One region of the Nonomuraea sp. NPDC049695 genome, then DNA from elsewhere that is predicted to be linked to it. Evidence: riboswitches for the same ligand, from Rfam matches in the RefSeq annotation. Region 1 holds a riboswitch; each other region holds the start of a gene.
What was found. Region 1 has a riboswitch for cyclic di-AMP ahead of AB0J64_RS50575 (NlpC/P60 family protein). Riboswitches for the same ligand answer to the same signal wherever they lie in the genome.
Positions count from the first base shown of each region.

Region 2: another riboswitch for cyclic di-AMP. It lies ahead of AB0J64_RS47760 (CHAP domain-containing protein); the one in region 1 lies ahead of AB0J64_RS50575 (NlpC/P60 family protein).
Region 3: another riboswitch for cyclic di-AMP. It lies ahead of AB0J64_RS54410 (CHAP domain-containing protein); the one in region 1 lies ahead of AB0J64_RS50575 (NlpC/P60 family protein).

Region 1 is NZ_JBFANV010000116.1:24,363-27,588, forward strand. It holds gene AB0J64_RS50565 (helix-turn-helix domain-containing protein) at 1-85, shown strand, start outside; gene AB0J64_RS50570 (LuxR C-terminal-related transcriptional regulator) at 773-985, shown strand; gene AB0J64_RS50575 (NlpC/P60 family protein) at 1,001-1,954, opposite strand; cyclic di-AMP (ydaO/yuaA leader) riboswitch at 2,050-2,200, opposite strand; gene AB0J64_RS50580 (amino-acid N-acetyltransferase) at 2,476-3,045, shown strand; partial or broken gene AB0J64_RS50585 (hypothetical protein) at 3,056-3,226, opposite strand, start outside.
Region 2 is NZ_JBFANV010000099.1:4,585-7,810, forward strand. It holds gene AB0J64_RS47750 (aldo/keto reductase) at 1-368, shown strand, start outside; gene AB0J64_RS47755 (Gfo/Idh/MocA family oxidoreductase) at 388-1,341, shown strand; cyclic di-AMP (ydaO/yuaA leader) riboswitch at 1,458-1,594, shown strand; gene AB0J64_RS47760 (CHAP domain-containing protein) at 1,607-2,287, shown strand; gene AB0J64_RS47765 (MFS transporter) at 2,488-3,226, shown strand, end outside.
Region 3 is NZ_JBFANV010000148.1:11,069-14,294, forward strand. It holds gene AB0J64_RS54400 (peroxiredoxin family protein) at 1-277, shown strand, start outside; gene AB0J64_RS54405 (aminoglycoside phosphotransferase family protein) at 328-1,278, shown strand; cyclic di-AMP (ydaO/yuaA leader) riboswitch at 1,477-1,625, shown strand; gene AB0J64_RS54410 (CHAP domain-containing protein) at 1,638-2,300, shown strand; gene AB0J64_RS54415 (NlpC/P60 family protein) at 2,417-3,226, opposite strand, start outside.

The DNA.
Region 1 (3,226 bases):
GGTGGCCGCGATCAAGAGCTGGGCCGAGACGCACATCGGCGACGTCGAGGAGGCCAGGGAGCGCTACGACGCCGACAATGCCTGATCCATCACGGGAAGTGGTCGCGAAACTACCTTCCGGCTCGCCCGCTTTCCGATAGGAGGGCGGTTGTAAGCATCGGGTCAAGGTCGCCGGTGACGGTGCCGTTCCACCCGATCAGGCACCCGAGCGCAAGCGTGATCGCCACGACGGGCGCCGGGTGCGTCCACCCGGAAACGAGGCCCCTTGGCGCGGGCGGTGACGAGACAAGCACGGCGGCGGCCGATCGGTGACCCGCGGGCCCATCGGAGCATGCGTCTCCGAATGATCCGCTGCGCCGATCCGGGCGGCCATTCCGATGGCCTGACCTGGATCTCCCTATAAGAAGGGAATCGCCGTACAAAGCGAGCGATTGGTAGTTGGGCGGGCGGATGGAAGATCGCTTATCGGGCGCTCAGCCGGCAATACCCGGCTTATGGATCACACCGAAACTCCGCCCCGAACGGATCAAAATCGGGAACGTCCGAAGCCCCATTGATGGCGCCTGGGAGAACCCGAAGAGATCACACCTCGGCTATCGGGAGTCGTGACATATCGCGAGTGCGTCATATATAACTGATCATGTCAATACCGCCCGTCAAGTGCGGCGATTGTCATGCTTGACGACCTTTCCGCGATGCGTTTACGGTCTGCGAGGAGCGGCTTTGGCCCATCTGTGAGGTCCAAGTTCTGCTGTTGGGGGGAGGGCTCCCGATGGATGTGCTCACTGAAGACGTTGAGCTAAGCCATGCTGATTTGGCGCTGCTGGCGGAGCTGGCCAAGGGAGTCACGGTCGATCGGGTAGGGCGACGTCTGGATATCAGCGGACGCACGGTACGCCGGAGATTACGGTGCATCTGCGACCGCATCGGCGTGGCCACGGCAATCGAGGCCGTGGCCTGGGCCGCGCGCCGCCAGCTGATCTAGCGTCGGAGGTGGGGCTCAGTCGGCGATGCGCACCGCGCCGGCGAAGGGCCGCCTGGCGATCGACGCGATCCGTACGACATCACCCGTCTGCGGGGCGTGCACCATCATGCCTCCGCCGATGTAGATGCCCACGTGGTGCAGGTCGCCGTAGAAGAACACCAGGTCGCCTGGGCGCAGATCCGAGCGCGAGATGTGCTTGCCGGCGGTCCACTGGTCGCCCGTGTAGTGCGGCAGCGAGATGCCCACCCGCTGGTACGCCGCCATGACGAGGCCGGAGCAGTCGTACGAGCTCGGGCCCTCGGCGCCCCAGACGTACGGCTTGAGCTGCTGCGTGAGCGCCCACCGCGCGGCCTCCGCCGCCTTGCCGGCGCCCGCGATGGGCAGGTTGACGCGCACGGCGCGCGTGCCGGGCTGCCCCGCCTCGCCGAGTGCCCGCTTGAACAGGCTGCTCTCGACCTTGGTCACCAGCTTGGTGATCTTGTCGCGCTTCGTGTCGAGGTCGTCGACGATCTTCTGGACCTCGGCGATGCGCTCCTTGGCGCCCGCCTGGGCGCGGGAGGCCGTCTCCATGGCCTTGGAGAGCTGGTTGATCTCCTCGCCCTGCTCCTGCTCCAGCGCGTACGAGGTCGCGGCGCGGTTGAGGAACTCCTCGGGATCCGTGGAGGTCGCGAACTGCATGGTCTTGGTGAAGCCGCCCGTGATGTAGGCGTTCTGGGCGAGCAGGACGGCCTTCGCGCGCTTGGCGGCCAGGTCCGACTCGCTGGTCGTCAGCGTCTTCTGCGCGGCCTCGGAGGCCTTCTTGGCCGTCTTGAGCTTCTCCCGCTGGCCGTTGTACTGCTCGGTCAGCGTCTCGATCTGGGTGTGCAGCTTCTCGGCTTGGGAGGCGAGCTCCTTCAGCGAGGGCTTGGGGTCCGCGGACGCCGAACCGACAGGGATGGCGAACAGCAGTGCGGCGACTGTGAGACTCACCACACCGACGTGGCGCGGCCGCCGTGGCCGTTCCGGAGGGCGGGCGTGCTTGCCCGCCGGCTTCCCCCCACCGTTGCGCGTGCGCTTCACCTACCAGCTCCTCTCATAGAGCGCCTACCGGGTTAGCTGACGGGTTCGGGCCGGAGCAGCCCTACCGAGAGACTCGGACTCACCCCTGTGATGGCGTCGCAGGTCGCCACCGGTGGATCCCCGGCTCCCCTTGCGGGAATTGAGCGTGTCTCCCGCGCGACATACGGGGGACATTGTCGCTGGACATTAATGCACTCCGGGTTCCCGCTCAACCAGAACTGCCAAGTCTGTAGAGGTTTCACAACCGAAGGGTCACAAGGGGATCTCGTGATCACCTAGGCAGAAGAGACCTTATGCCCCCTATGTCCGTGCTTCTGCACAAACCCCGAGCGGGCCGAGCTCCGTGCTCGTCCGGCCACGAGATGTAACAGGATGGGCCGAGACATGGGAGTTAGGTCCGAGCCGTAATGAGATCTGTACTCTGGAGAACCATGGAGCAGGTGGCCGAGCTGACAGCGCCCGAGACCGCGGTGGTGGTCCGGCGCGCCCGCACGCCCGACGTGCGGACCGTCAGGCGCCTCGTGGACACCTACGCGGGCGCGGGGCCGCGGCTCCTGGAGAAGGCCACCGTGACGCTGTACGAGGACGTACAGGAGTTCTGGGTGGCCGAGCGGGGCGGGCAGGTCGTCGGCTGCGGCGCGCTCCACGTGCTCTGGGAGGACCTCGCAGAGGTCCGCACGGTGGCCGTGGATCCCGAGTGCCGGGGGATGGGCGTCGGCCACCGGATCGTCTCCGCATTGATCCAGCAGGCCAAAGATCTTGGTCTGCGACGTGTATTTTGTCTCACTTTTGAGGTCGACTTCTTCGCGAGGCTCGGATTCCGCCCGATCCAGGGCACACCGGTCTCACCCGAGGTCTACGCCGAACTGCTGGCCTCGTACGACGAGGGTGTGGCGGAGTTCCTCGACCTGGAACACGTCAAGCCCAACACCCTGGGCAACACCCGCATGCTGCTCCATCTGACATCGGGTGACGTGGATCTTGACCAGATGGAAAGGTGATTGTTGATACCTATGTCGATACGTTGGGCAGCACAGGCATGTGTCCTGACACGTGCCACATGCGCACTCGAAGCGAGGTGACACGGTGAGCACCGGACAGCCGCCGTATCCGCAGGACGAATCCGGCGACAACCCCGCCGGCAATCCCGAATACGGACAACAGAACGCGGGTCGCCGCCCA
Region 2 (3,226 bases), on a different contig from region 1:
TCGTGCCGTCGATCAACCAGATCGAGCTGCACCCGTACTTGCAGCAGCGCGAGATGCGCGCCTTCCACGAGGCCAACGGCATCCTCACCGAGGCGTGGAGCCCGATCGGCCAGGGTCAGGGGCTGCTCGACGACCCGGCGCTCGCCGTGCTGTCCGGCAAGTACGGCAGGACGCCCGCGCAGATCGTGCTCCGCTGGCACCTGCAGCTCGGCAACGTCGTCATCCCCAAGTCCGTGTCTCCCTCGCGGATGGCCGAGAACATCCACGTGTTCGACTTCACCCTCGATCCCGAGGACATGGCCGCCATCGGCGCGCTGAACAGGGGCCAGCGGTTCGGCCCCGATCCCGACACGTTCGACATGATGTGATTGGTCTACGATCTCCCGCGTGCGGGATTTTGCGTGGGGCATTGCGGCGACAGGCGGTATCGCGCGGACCGTGGGAGCGGCCATCGTGGCCGAGCCGGGGATGCGGGTGGCCGCCGTCGGGTCCAGGGACTTAGGGCGGGCGCAGGCGCTGGCCGCCACGCTGGGCGCGGAGTCGGCGTACGGCTCCTATGAGCAGCTGTGCGCCGATCCGGCCGTGGACGCCGTCTACGTCGCGACGCCGCACGCCCAGCACCTGCAGGTGGCCGAGGCCGCCATCGCCGCTGGCAAGGCCGTGCTGTGCGAGAAGCCGCTGGCCGCCACCGTGGACGACGCGGAGAAGATGGTACGGCTGGCGCGCGAGGCAGGCGTGTTCCTGATGGAAGCGATGTGGATGCGGTTCAACCCGCTCATCCAGAAGATCGCGGCCGACGAGCGCTTCGGCGACATCCGCTCCGTGCACGCCTCCTTCGGCTTCGCCAAGCCCTACGATCCGGCGCACCGGCTCTGGGCGCCGGAGCTGGGCGGCGGGGCCCTGCTCGACCTGGGGATCTACCCGTTCGGCCTGGCTCAGCTGCTCCTCGGCATGCCCTCCGACCTGCGGATCACCGGCTCTCTCGCGCCCAACGGGGTGGACGCGGAGGCGGCCGGGGTGCTGCTCTACCCCGGCGGCAGGCGGGCCCTGGTGGAAACTTCCTTGATCGGGAATTACCCGAACCAGGCCAGTGTTGTTGGCACTCAGATGCGCGCGGACATCCAGGCGCCGTTCTGGGCACCGCAGCGGATTTTACTTTCTGGGCCCGCCATGGAGCCGGAGGAGCATGTGCTCGATCCGGCGGACAACGGCTACGCCGGGGAGCTCCGCGAAGTCCGCGCCGCGACGGCCGAAGGCAGGACCGAAAGCTCGGTCATGCCGCTTGACGAGTCCCTTGCCATGATGGGGCTCCTGGCCGCTGCCCGCGGGCAACTCGCCTAGCGGGAGGGTTACGGATTTGTAACCTCTTGCCTTATGCATTACGTTTAAGGCATTCTTGTGACATTCGTCCGGTTTGTCCGGCGATGTCCGACCATCGCACAACACATCACAGGACCGTCCTGTGACCGCTGAATCCGCCTGCGTGCGGAACCGGGGACCCACGTCCTTGGGGTGAATCGGCACTTCGGTGCCGTAGGGCAGCTTCCACGCCCGAACCCGTCAGCTAACCCGGTAAGCGGCATGGAAGCAAGGAGCAACCCCCTCGATGGCCAAATTCCGCATTACCGGTGCCACGAAGACCAACATCGCCCGAGCCGTGCTCGGTGCGACCGTCCTCGCCTCCGGGCTCGGCGCCCACATGGGCACCGCCGCCGCCGCGGAGAAGCTGCCGGTCACCGCGGCCGCCGCCAGTACGCACGACGACGACCGCGCCAAGCGGGAGACCAAGATCAGCGTTACCGCCGCCCAGGTCCTGGCGCTCGCCAAGTCCCAGGTCGGCATCACGGAGAACGCCTACGGCGGCGGCACGCCGTACCAGAAGTGGTACGCCGCCTCGCAGCGGGCCGCCGAGACCATCGCCCGTGACGGCGGCACCCGAGCCGAATACATCAACGCGCCGTGGTGCGCGATGTTCGTCTCCTGGGTCGGCGAGCGGACCGGCGCCCGCCCGCAGGTCGGCTGGGACGCCTACACCGTCGCCTACGCCAAGTGGTTCCAGGCCAACCAGCGCTTCGGCACCACCGCCAAGCCCGGCGCCGTCGTGTTCTTCGCCTGGAACGGCAGCAAGGACCTCGACGCCATCAACCACGTCGGGTTCGTCGAGAAGGACAACGGCGACGGCACCATCTCGACCGTCGAGGGCAACACCGGCAACGGCAAGGTCGAGGAGCGCGTCCGCCCGACCTCCCAGGTCGTCGGCTACGGCTACCCGCAGTACGCCGGCTGACCCTTCCGTCCACCGCTCGAGCGCGCGTCCCTTCGGGGGCGCGCGCTCGTCGCGTCCGGGAGGTGAGCCATGCCCGCTCACTCGGCCCGCCACAGGCAGGGTTCCATCGGGGTTTGAGGCTTTCCCACCTATCGGCCCAGCGCCGTTGCCGCTGGGCAACGGAAAGTCTCCGGAGCCGGTTCACCGACAGCCTTGACATCATGAATGCCGGTGACCACATGAACCCCGCCCCGCCGTCCTGGCGGGAGTTGCTGGGGCCAGAGCATTTCGGTGCGGCGATCGTGCTGGCCGGCGGGGTGCTCGTCGGTGCGATCAACATCTACCTCGCGGCGAGTCTGCTGCCGACCGCGGTGGCCGATCTCGGCGGCGCGAGCTTCTACGCCTGGAACATGACGATCTACCTCGTCGCCATGGTGATCGCGACGATGCTCGTCGGCAGGTTCCTGTCTCGATGGGGAAACGTCGGCGCCTATCTCCTGGGCTTCGCCACGTTCACGGCGGGGTCACTCGCCTGCGCGCTGAGCCCGGCAATGGCCGTGCTGCTCGTCTCCCGAGGCGTACAAGGGCTCGGCGCCGGCCTGCTGTCCGGGCTGGGGTTCGCCGTCATCCGCTCGGCGCTGCCGACCCGGCTCTGGACGCGCGGCGCGGCGCTGATGTCAGCGATGTACGGCGTCGGCAACTTCGCCGGTCCGGCGCTCGGTGGCCTGTTCGCCCAGGTGGGCTCGTGGCGCCTGGCGTTCGGGGTGATGGCGGTGATCGCAGCGGTATGCGCTGCGATCGTGCCCCGCGCACTGCCGGGCGGCGAACGTGGCGACGTGCGGCCGCCGATCCCGGCCGCGTCACTGCTGCTCGTCATGGCGGCCGCCGGGGCCGTGAGCGCGGCGGGTGTCCTGCCGGGCACGCCCGCGAAGGCGGCCGGCATCTCGGGGGCGTTGCTGC
Region 3 (3,226 bases), on a different contig from region 1:
GTTCGTCGCGGTTCCTGAGGACCGTCAGGAAGCGGCCGCGTGGAAGGCCAGGCGCGGGGTCCCGTTCCCCGTCCTCATAGGGCGCCGGGGCACCCCGCACGAGATGATCGGCCTGAGCAGGAAGGTCTTCGGCGCGCTGCAGCAGTCGGGCAGCATCCTCATCGATTCCCAGGGCGTCGTCCGCCATGCTCACGGCGCCACCATGCCCACCAGCGGCTACGACAAGAAAGGGATCATTGCCGCTGTCCAGGGTCTCCGCGCCGGCGCAAGCGGCTGACCGCGAGCCAGGCCGCCCACCGATGGGCTCCCGGCGCGTAAGGTGTCCGAATGATCGAGATACCGGAGGCGTTCGCCCGGAGCACCGTCGAGCGTGAGGGAGAGTCCGGAGCGGCGTGGCTCACCGAGTTGCCGGCGATCGTGGCGGAGTTGCTGGAGCGCTGGGGATGCGTGCCGGACGGTGCGGTCATGCACGGGGGCGTCGGGGTCGTCGTCCCGGTGCGACGGCGGGGCGGCGCGGGAGCCGCCGTGCTGAAGGTGTCGTTTCCGCATCCCGGCAACGTCCATGAGCCGGACGCCTTCGCGGCATGGGAGGGGCGTGGAGCCGTGCTGCTGCACGAGCGCGACGATGAGCGTTTCGCCATGCTGCTCGAGCGGGTCCGGACGTCGACGCTGGCGGAGGTCGAGGACGGCGATGAGGTGGTGGCGGTCGCAGGGCGGATCAATCTCCGGCTGGCCGTCCCCGCGCCACCCGGCCTGCCCCGGCTGAGCGAGCGGGCGGAGGCCTGGGAGCAGCGGCTGCGCCAGGATGCCGAGGAGCTGGCGCATGCGCTGCCGCCGTACGTGGTGGACGCCGCCGTGGCGACCGTCCGCGAGCTGGGCCGCGTCCAGCCCGACACCCTCGTCCACGGCGACCTCCACCCCAGGAACATCCTGCGCGCCGACCGTGAGCCATGGCTGGCCGTCGACCCCAAGGGGCACGTCGGAGACCCCGCCTACGACGGCGGCGCCCTGCTCAAGTCGCGCGCGTTGACGCTCCTCGAGGCGGATGACCCGCACAAGGCTCTCCACCGCATGCTGGACGTCTTCGCCGAGGCGGCGGAGGTCGATCGGGAACGCGTCCGGCGCTGGGCCCAGTTCCATGCCGTCCAGGCTGCGTTCTGGGGCCGCCACCACGGATTCCGCATCGCGCGCAGCGGGCCACGATTGGACTGGCTCACCGAGTTCGCGGACCGCCTGGCGGAGTCGCTCACGGAACGCCCTGCCGGTCCCCAGGTCTAGAAAAGACAAAGAGCGGGTAGTCAATCATCTATATTGCGGGGGTTTCGCGCGAATATTCGCCGGTGCTACTTGCACCTTTATATGCCATTCGAATACTTTCGTGCTACTCAGGCGTATCTGCGGCAGAACCAGACGCCGCATGGCGCCTTCCGTATTGCCCAGACCGCGCTTCACCTGCGCGAACGACTTCGCGTAGAGGTGGCGCGGCCGCCGAATCCGCGACTTCGCGGAACCGGGGACCCGCAGTTTCTCTGGGGTGAATCGGCGCGCCTCCGTACGGGGCGCCCATAGGGCACTTCCACGCCCGAACCCGTCAGCTAACCCGGTAGGCGGCATGGAAGCAAGGAGCAATCCGCCCTATGGGGAAGAACATCTTCACGGGTGCCCTGCAGACCGGAAACCTTTCCCGCCTCGCCCTGTGCATGAGCGTCGCCGTGGGCGCGGGCCTCGCCGGTACGCCGACCTTCGCGGTCCATCACCAGCCCGACACGCGAACGTCGCAATGGGGCACCGTCCAGAAGGCTCCCGGCCAGGTGGCCGCGGAGCAAGTGATCAGAATCGCCGAGTCCCAGATCGGCGTGACCGAGAACGCCGCAGGCGGCGGAACCCCGTTCCAGAGCTGGTACATGTCCTCGCCCCGGGCGGCGGAGACCGTGGCCCGCGACGGCGGCACGCCGCAGTCCTACGCCAACGCCCCGTGGTGCGCCATGTTCGTCGCCTGGGTCGGTGATAAGGCCGGCGCCCGGCCGACCATCGGGTGGGACTCCTACACCGTCACCTGGGCCAAGTGGTTCGAGGCCAACAGGCGCTGGGGCGCCGTCCCCAGGCCCGGTGCCGTCGTCTTCTTCGCCTGGCAGACGAAGAGCATCAGCGGCATCGAGCACATGGGCCTGGTCAAGCAGGACAACGGGAACGGCACGATCACCACGATCGAGGGCAACACGGACGACGGCCGGGTGGAGGAGCGGATCCGGCCCACGTCCCAGGTCGTGGGCTACGGCTATCCCCAGTACAAACCCTGACGAGCCCGTCTCCGGGGTCCGGCGGCGTCGACGTCGGATGCGGAGCCGGCCGGGCGCTGCCCATGCTGTCGGGGTTCGCCGAGGCGGTGCGGGGGTGACCCTGCCGCCCTGGCCTGCTACGGGCGGACCGCGCCGAGCAGGCGGGTACGCCAGTAGTCGTCGAGGTCGACCACCTTGATGACGTCTCCGGTCTGGGGCGCGTGGACCATCTTGCCGTTGCCGGCGTACATGCCCATATGTCCCAGGCCCTTGCTGAAGAGCAGGTCTCCGGGCTGCAGCCGGTCGAGCGGGACGCGGCGGGCGGCTCCCCAGCCCCACTGCGTCCAGGTGGTGCGGGGCAGCTCGACTCCTGCCCGGCGCCAGGCGGCCTGGGTCAGGCCGGAGCAGTCGTACGAGCCCGGCCCGGTGCCGCCGTACCGGTACGGCTTACCCACCTGGGCGAAGGCGAACTGCAGTGCTAAGCGGGCGTTGCCGGAGGCCGGGCCGGTGTACTCGATGCCGGGGCTGTTGGGGTCGCCGGTCTTGAAGGCGCCCAGCCGGCGCAGGAGCTTGGTCTGCTCCTTGACCAGCTTGTCGACCTTCGCCTTCTCGTCACTCACCTGGTCGCGCGCGGTGTCGGCCTCCGCCAGGAGGCGCTTGGCGTCGTTGCGGCGATCGCGCAGCTCCTTGGTGGCCGCGTCGTAGGCCCGGATCTTCGCCGCCCTGGCCTCGGCGATCTGCTGGAGCGAGGCCATGCTGCCCAGCAGCGCTTCCGGGTCGCCCTGGCCGATGAGCCGGCCCCAGGCCGGGTACGGGCCCACCTGGTAGTCGTTGACCGCCGCCGTGACGAGGTCCCGCCGAAGGGCATCGGCCCGGGCGTCCTTGCGGCCGAGCTCCGCGTCGAGATCGCCGTACTTCTTCTTGGCGCTCTTGTACGTCTCCGTGGC